Collimonas fungivorans: one gene and its partner. The protein of the gene in region 2 interacts with the protein of the main gene of each other region in a pairwise test. Links are inferred from orthologs where the notes say so. Each region holds a gene or a part of one and is shown on either strand. Other genes may lie near its edges. The genes, in order: CFter6_RS23830 and ftsZ.

Region 1 (3,163 bases), 370 kb from region 2 along the record:
TGGGCGGTCGGCAGCGGATTTTTAGCCTTGGTGCGCGGCCGCACGAAACGCAGCATCGAGGAGCGTTCGGCAGCGCGCGCGACAAATGTCCCGCGTCCGCGGACGCGATCGACCACGCCGTCGGTGACCAGCGCGTCCAGCACCTTGCGCATGGTGCCCACCGCGATTTCATATTCGGCGGCCAGCTTGTCCTCGGACGGCAGCGCTTCATCGGCGGCCCAGCTACGCAAAGCGATCCTTTGCAGCAAATCGTCACGGACTTGCAAATAACGCGGCAAGCGCGGATCAGACGCATTTTCTGGCGGGAGAGGCGTATTTTTTTGCGAGAGAGACGTGTTTTTTTTGGAGAGAGATGCGTTTTTTTTCAGGAGAGACGCATTTTTTTGAGAGAGAGGCGCGTTTTTTGCACTTTTTTTGATCAGCATCAACAACATTTCAAACTTGGAAAGGGTCCGCAATTTACCAAGTTCCAGTTGTTTTTACAATACCTATGTGAATCTCTGGTTCTATACAGAACCAGAGATTCACATATCGATTCAGCTTTGGCTCAGCGCGACAGCAGCCGGGCGGGGTTTGCGTTCGGCCAGCCACAGCAGCAGGATCGCCACTACCGAATAAATCCAGTAGTCGGCCGGCACCGCGCCCAGCCAGTGCTTGTGCCATGGCACGTCGGCCGGATTGAAGCGCGCCAGCCCGTAAGCCGGGTTGAGCACGAACCAGAGCCAGTCTTCGCTGATCCAGAACACCATGATGGAAGCCATGATGCGGCATTCGCCGCGCCAGTCCCAGCTGCCGTTGAACCAGATCGGATAATGGAACATCAGCGCAATGAAAGGAAAAATCCAGGCGTGGTAGCCGGTCATGGCGCGGCCGCCCCAGAAGATGTCGAGCAGCCAGTGATGCTCGATGCGCCAGGTCGGCAGGTTGGCGGCCCAGCCGGCGGAACCCTCGATCTGGATTTCGACGTTGGCGAAAAAGAAGGCGGTCAGCACGGCCCAGAACAACATGCCGAACAGGCGGCGGTATGGTGAAGCTGCTGGTGTAGTTGCGGTCATGTGGTTGGCGAAATAAATTGAGAATGAAGCGGAGAATCAAGTTTGCTCAGCACCGTTTGCAGCACGGCGCGGCCGGCATGCGGGCGGCCCAGCAGCAAGCTGCGCTGCCGCAGGCGCTGCAGTTGTTCCGGCTGCTGCAGCAGTTGCTGGACACGGAACGCCAGGGCGGTCAGGTCGATCGCCTTGAGCGCCGCGCCCTGTTCCAGCAGGTAGTCGGCGTTGCGTTCTTCCTGGCCCGGAATGGGCGAATGGATGATCATCGGCACGCCCATCGCCAGGCATTCGGAAGTGGTCAGGCCGCCCGGTTTGGTGATCGCCAGGTCGGCGCACGCCATCAGCTGCTCCACATGGTTGGTGAAGCCGAAAGGAAACAGGCGGCCCGGATGCGCCGCAGCCAGTTGCTGCAGGTTGCCCAGCAGCGCGGCGTTCTTGCCGGCCAGCGCCACCAGCTGGAAATCGTCGGAGAGCGCCAGCAGCTTTTGCACAGTCTTGTCCAGCTCGCCGATGCCGGCGCCGCCGGACATCATCAGGATGATCTTGCGCCCGGGGTCGAGGCCGAATTGTTCTGCGCACTGGCGCCGTTCCAGGGTCTGGCCGAAACCCGGCATGATAGGGATCCCGGTCACGTGCACCGCATCGGCCGCCAGCCCGCGCGCCCGCATGCGGTAGGCGATTTCCTCGGTGGCGGCAAAATAGCCCTGCATCAACGGCTGCAGCCACATGCTGTGCAGGTCGAAATCGGTGACCTGCACCCAGACCGGGCAAACCACGCTCTGCTTGCCGATTTCCCGCGCCAGCAATTCGGCCGGCAGGAAATGGGTGCAGATGATGGCGTCCGGCGCCGCCGCGCGGATCGCGGTGCGCAGGGGGCGGGTGCTGATGCGCTCGATGGCGCGCCGCAGTTTCTGCGTCGGCGAATTGGTCAGCGCCTTGTCGCTCTTCTGGTAAACATAACCCCACAGCGCGGGATGGCGGTTCACCAGGTGCAGGTAAAAATCGGTATACACCGCACGGAATCCGGCCGGCACAAAATCCATCGCATCCAGGTGGATTGCTTCGGTACCCGGGAATTCGGCGGCGGCATAGGCCTTGAGTGCTTCGGCGGCGCGCATGTGGCCGGCGCCGGCGGAGACGCTTAACAGCAATAGTTTGCGAGGGCGGGGCGCGCTGGGCGCATGGACTGGCTTATGAATGATAGGCTCCGGCCAGGTTTGCCGCCGGTGATGCAAAAGTGACTACTTTCAAGCATACTCCTTGCAATCTGCGTTCGGATTTTTACTGCTTGGTTACCGCTTCATGACACCGATGATAGGGATAAATCGGCGCTGAGTAAAATGACATTTATGACAAATCGTCCCCGCTTCTGAAAGACTGAAAAAAATGCCTACCACCCGCAAACCGTTAGACGGTTTGGCCATGAGCCTGATGCTGATTTTGTGCCTGTGCTGGGGGTTGCAGCAGGTTGCAATCAAGGTGGCGGCGCCGAATATTTCGCCGATCTTGCAGAACGGCTTGCGTTCGGCGGTGGCTGCGGTGCTGGTGAGCGGCCTGATGTGGTGGCGCGGCAGCAAATTCTCGCTGACCGACGGCAGCTTCTGGCCGGGCCTGGCGACTGGCCTGCTGTTTGCTGGCGAATTCCTGTGCGTCTCGATCGGCTTGAACTACACCACTGCTTCGCATATGTCGGTATTCGTTTACACCGCGCCGATTTTTACCGTGCTGGGTTTGCATTGGCTGGTGCCGGGCGAGCGCTTCGGCCTGACCCAGTGGCTGGGCGTGGTCGCCGCATTCGCCGGGATCACGGTGGCGTTCGCCGGCGGCTTTGAAGCCGGCGCCGGCTTCAGCCGCACCCTGGTCGGCGATGCGCTGGGCGTGCTGGCCGCCGTGTTCTGGGCCGCCACCACCATCATGATCAAGCGCAGCGTCCTCACCAATACCGCTCCCAGCATGACCTTGTGGTACCAGCTGGCGGTGGCCGCGGTGACGCTGCCGCTGCTGGCCCTGGTCACCGGGCAGGCGGAGGTGGTCACGCCATTGACCGGGATCATGTGGACCAGCCTGGTGTTCCAGTCGCTGATCGTGGCTTTCGGCAGTTTCCTTGCGTGGTT
Region 2 (3,220 bases):
TTGACAATTCTTTTGATAGTGCGCTGTTTCAACATGATGACATTATAAGTCTGACTGATAATTATTCTGTAACGATGTGTAGTTATTGTGGGGTAAAAAACACGCCTGGATGTTTCCGCCCCCGGAACTGAAAAACGGCGCCACTGGCGCCGCCTACTCTACCCGCAACGGCTAGCTTTTAGGCCAGTTGCGCCAGCAGGGTTTCCGCATTGGACACTTCGAACTTGCCGCCCTGCTCCACGTTCAGCTGCTTGACCACGCCGTCGTCGATCAGCGCCGAGAAACGCTGCGAGCGCACGCCCATGCCGAACTTGCCGAAATCGGCGTCCAGGCCCAGCGCCTTGACGAAATCGGCGTTGCCGTCAGCCAGCAAACGCACGATGCCGGTGGCTTTCTGGTCACGGCCCCAGGCGCCCATGACGAATGCATCGTTGACGGAGATCGCCCAGATTTCATCGACGCCCTTGGCCTTGAATTCTGCCGCATGCTGGATGTAGCCAGGCAGATGCTTGGCGGAACAGGTCGGCGTGAAAGCGCCCGGCACGGCGAACAGGGCGATTTTCTTGCCCTTGACCAGGTCGCTGACATTGAACGAGTTCGGTCCGAGCGAACAACCTTCGGTCTCGGTTTCGATGAATTCTGCTAATTTGCCTTCCGGCAGGCTATCGCCGATCTTGATGGTCATGATTAATTCCTTGTCTAGGTGTGGATGCCCTGAAGCCCGTGGCGCAACGCTAAGGCGCGCGCCGGTATTCCAGAGGCACAGAATGTTGGCGGATGCTACAAAAGAAAACGCCGCGCCTTTCGACGCGGCGTTGAACCCGCAGTATGCCCTGTTCCGCAACTTCATGCAGAATGCCGGCCATGATAGCGGGTATCAGCACCCGCCATCATCATTGAGACTAAAGAGCCCTGACTTAGTCGGCTTGCTTGCGCAGGAAAGCCGGAATGTCGTAGGTTTCCATGCCGTTCTTTTCCAAAGCCCGCACCGTGTCGGAAGCCGACTCGCGACGCCATACCGCCGGCGCCTTCATGCCTTCGAACGAAGAGCTGCCGTGTCCCACCGAAGCCTGGCCATGCATCATCGGCTCGTTGTGGGTGCCAGTACGCATCATCGGCGCCTGCACCAGCTGCACGGCCTTGCGTGCACGGCCCAGGCCGGTGGCCACCACGGTGACACGGATATCGTCGCCCATGGTTTCGTCGTAGGCGATGCCCTGGGCAATCGAAGCGTCCGGCGCCGCAAACGCACGCACGGTCGCCATCACTTCCTTGATTTCCTTACCCTTCAGGCTGCGGCTGGCGGTGACGTTGACCAGCACGCCGCGCGCGCCGGACAGATCGATGCCGTCCAGCAGCGGCGAGGCAACCGCCTGCTCCGCCGCCAGGCGCGCGCGATCGACGCCGGATGCGGTAGCGGTACCCATCATCGCCTTGCCTTGTTCGCCCATGATGGTCTTGACGTCATTGAAGTCGACGTTGATGTGACCAGGCACATTGATGATTTCAGCAATACCGGCAACGGCGTTGTTGAGAACGTCGTCGGCGTGCTGCAACCACTCCATCATGCTGTCGTCTTCATAAATCTCTTCGAGCTTCTCGTTGAGAATGATGATCAGCGAATCAACATGCTGGGACAGGGCTTCCAGGCCTTCGTCGGCGATGTCCATGCACTTCTGGCCTTCATACGAAAACGGCTTCGACACTACCGCCACCGTCAGCGCGCCCAGTTCCTTGGCGATCTGCGCCACCACCGGCGCAGCGCCGGTGCCGGTGCCGCCGCCCATGCCGGCAGCGATGAACACCATGTGCGCGCCGCGCAATGCGTCTTCGATCCGGCCGCGCGATTCCTCGGCCAGCTGACGACCCACCGACGGCTTCATGCCCGCGCCCAGGCCGGTCTCGCCGATCTGGATCACGTTGTGCGCCTTCGATTGCTTGAGCGCCTGCGCATCGGTGTTGGCGGCGATGAACTCCACTCCTGACACACCCTTGTTGATCATATGTTGGACCGCATTGCCGCCGGCGCCACCGACGCCGACAACTTTAATCACGGTGCCCAAAGTTGCATTGTCAAGCATATCGATTTCCATGATATTTCCTCATAAAGATGCAGCATTCAGTCAATAGGCATCACGCTGTGTGAGGCCTAGCAACTGACAACTGCGTGTTGCACAAACAACGTTAAAAACAAATCTCGTATTAAAAACCGTATTAGAAATTACCCAAAAACCATTCCTTCATGCGCTGCCAGATCGCCTTCGCCGAACCTTCCTGGCGTGTCACGATATAACCGCGCAGGTATTGCTTCTTCGCTTCCAGCAGCAGCCCCAGCACAGTCGAATAACGCGGGCTGCGCACCACGTCGGCCAGCTGGCCGCGGTAGTCCGGCGTTCCCAGCCGTGCAGGCTTGAGGAAAATGTCTTCCGCCAGTTCGATCATGCCGGGCATCATTGCCGAGCCGCCGGTCAGCACCACTCCGCTCGATAACACTTCTTCGTAACCTGACTCGCGCACCACCTGGTGCACCAGCGCAAACAGCTCTTCGACTCGTGGCTCGATCACCGCCGCCAGCGCCTGGCGCGACAGGGTGCGCGGATTGCGGTCGCCCAGGCCCGGCACTTCCAGCGTCTCGCCCGGATCGGCCAGGATCTGCTTGGCCACGCCGTAGCGCAACTTGATTTCTTCCGCCTCGTTGGTCGGCGTACGCAGCGCCATCGCGATGTCGTTGGTGATCTGGTCGCCGGCGATCGGGATTACCGCGGTATGGCGGATCGCGCCTTCGGTGAACACCGCAACGTCGGTGGTGCCGCCGCCGATATCGACCAGCACCACGCCCAGCTCTTTTTCGTCTGGCGTCAGCACCGCATCGGCCGACGCCATCGGCTGCAAGATCAGGTCCGACACTTCCAGGCCGCAGCGGCGGATGCACTTGACGATGTTCTGCACCGCCGACACCGCACCGGTCACGATGTGCACCTTGACTTCCAGTCGGATGCCGCTCATGCCGATTGGTTCACGCACATCTTCCTGGCTGTCCACAATAAATTCCTGCGGCACCGTATGCAGCAATTGCTGGTCGGTCGGAATGTTGACCGCCTTCGCCGTTTCTATAACGCGCGAGACGTCGGCCGCGCTGACTTCCTTATCCTTGATCGCCACCATGCCACTGGAATTGAAGCTGCGGATATGGCTGCCTGCGATCCCGGTGTACACGTTG

The links.
Region 1: the proteins of ftsZ (region 2) and CFter6_RS23830 interact in binary tests that used the Bacillus subtilis proteins (3 or more experiments, as listed by UniProt). The link is inferred for Collimonas fungivorans from one-to-one orthologs.

The regions. Positions count from the first base shown.
Region 1 is NZ_CP013232.1:5,409,145-5,412,307, reverse strand. What follows is about bases 110-2,952. They hold CFter6_RS23830 (MGDG synthase family glycosyltransferase), read right to left. Parts: upstream 2,168-2,952; coding sequence 1,052-2,167; downstream 110-1,051. Other genes in these bases: CFter6_RS23825 (DMT family transporter), read left to right, coding at 2,436-2,952; CFter6_RS23835 (hypothetical protein), read right to left, coding at 537-1,055; CFter6_RS23840 (GntR family transcriptional regulator), read right to left, coding at 110-278. Outside these bases: more of CFter6_RS23840, read right to left, coding at 1-109; more of CFter6_RS23825, read left to right, coding at 2,953-3,163. UniProt on the Bacillus subtilis protein: Processive glucosyltransferase involved in the biosynthesis of both the bilayer- and non-bilayer-forming membrane glucolipids.
Region 2 is NZ_CP013232.1:5,035,231-5,038,450, forward strand. What follows is about bases 6-2,905. They hold ftsZ (cell division protein FtsZ), read right to left. Parts: upstream 2,094-2,905; coding sequence 918-2,093; downstream 6-917. Other genes in these bases: lpxC (UDP-3-O-acyl-N-acetylglucosamine deacetylase), read right to left, coding at 6-35; CFter6_RS22040 (peroxiredoxin), read right to left, coding at 179-685; ftsA (cell division protein FtsA), read right to left, coding at 2,215-2,905. Also shown: more of lpxC, read right to left, coding at 1-5; more of ftsA, read right to left, coding at 2,906-3,220. UniProt on the Bacillus subtilis protein: Essential cell division protein that forms a contractile ring structure (Z ring) at the future cell division site. The regulation of the ring assembly controls the timing and the location of cell division.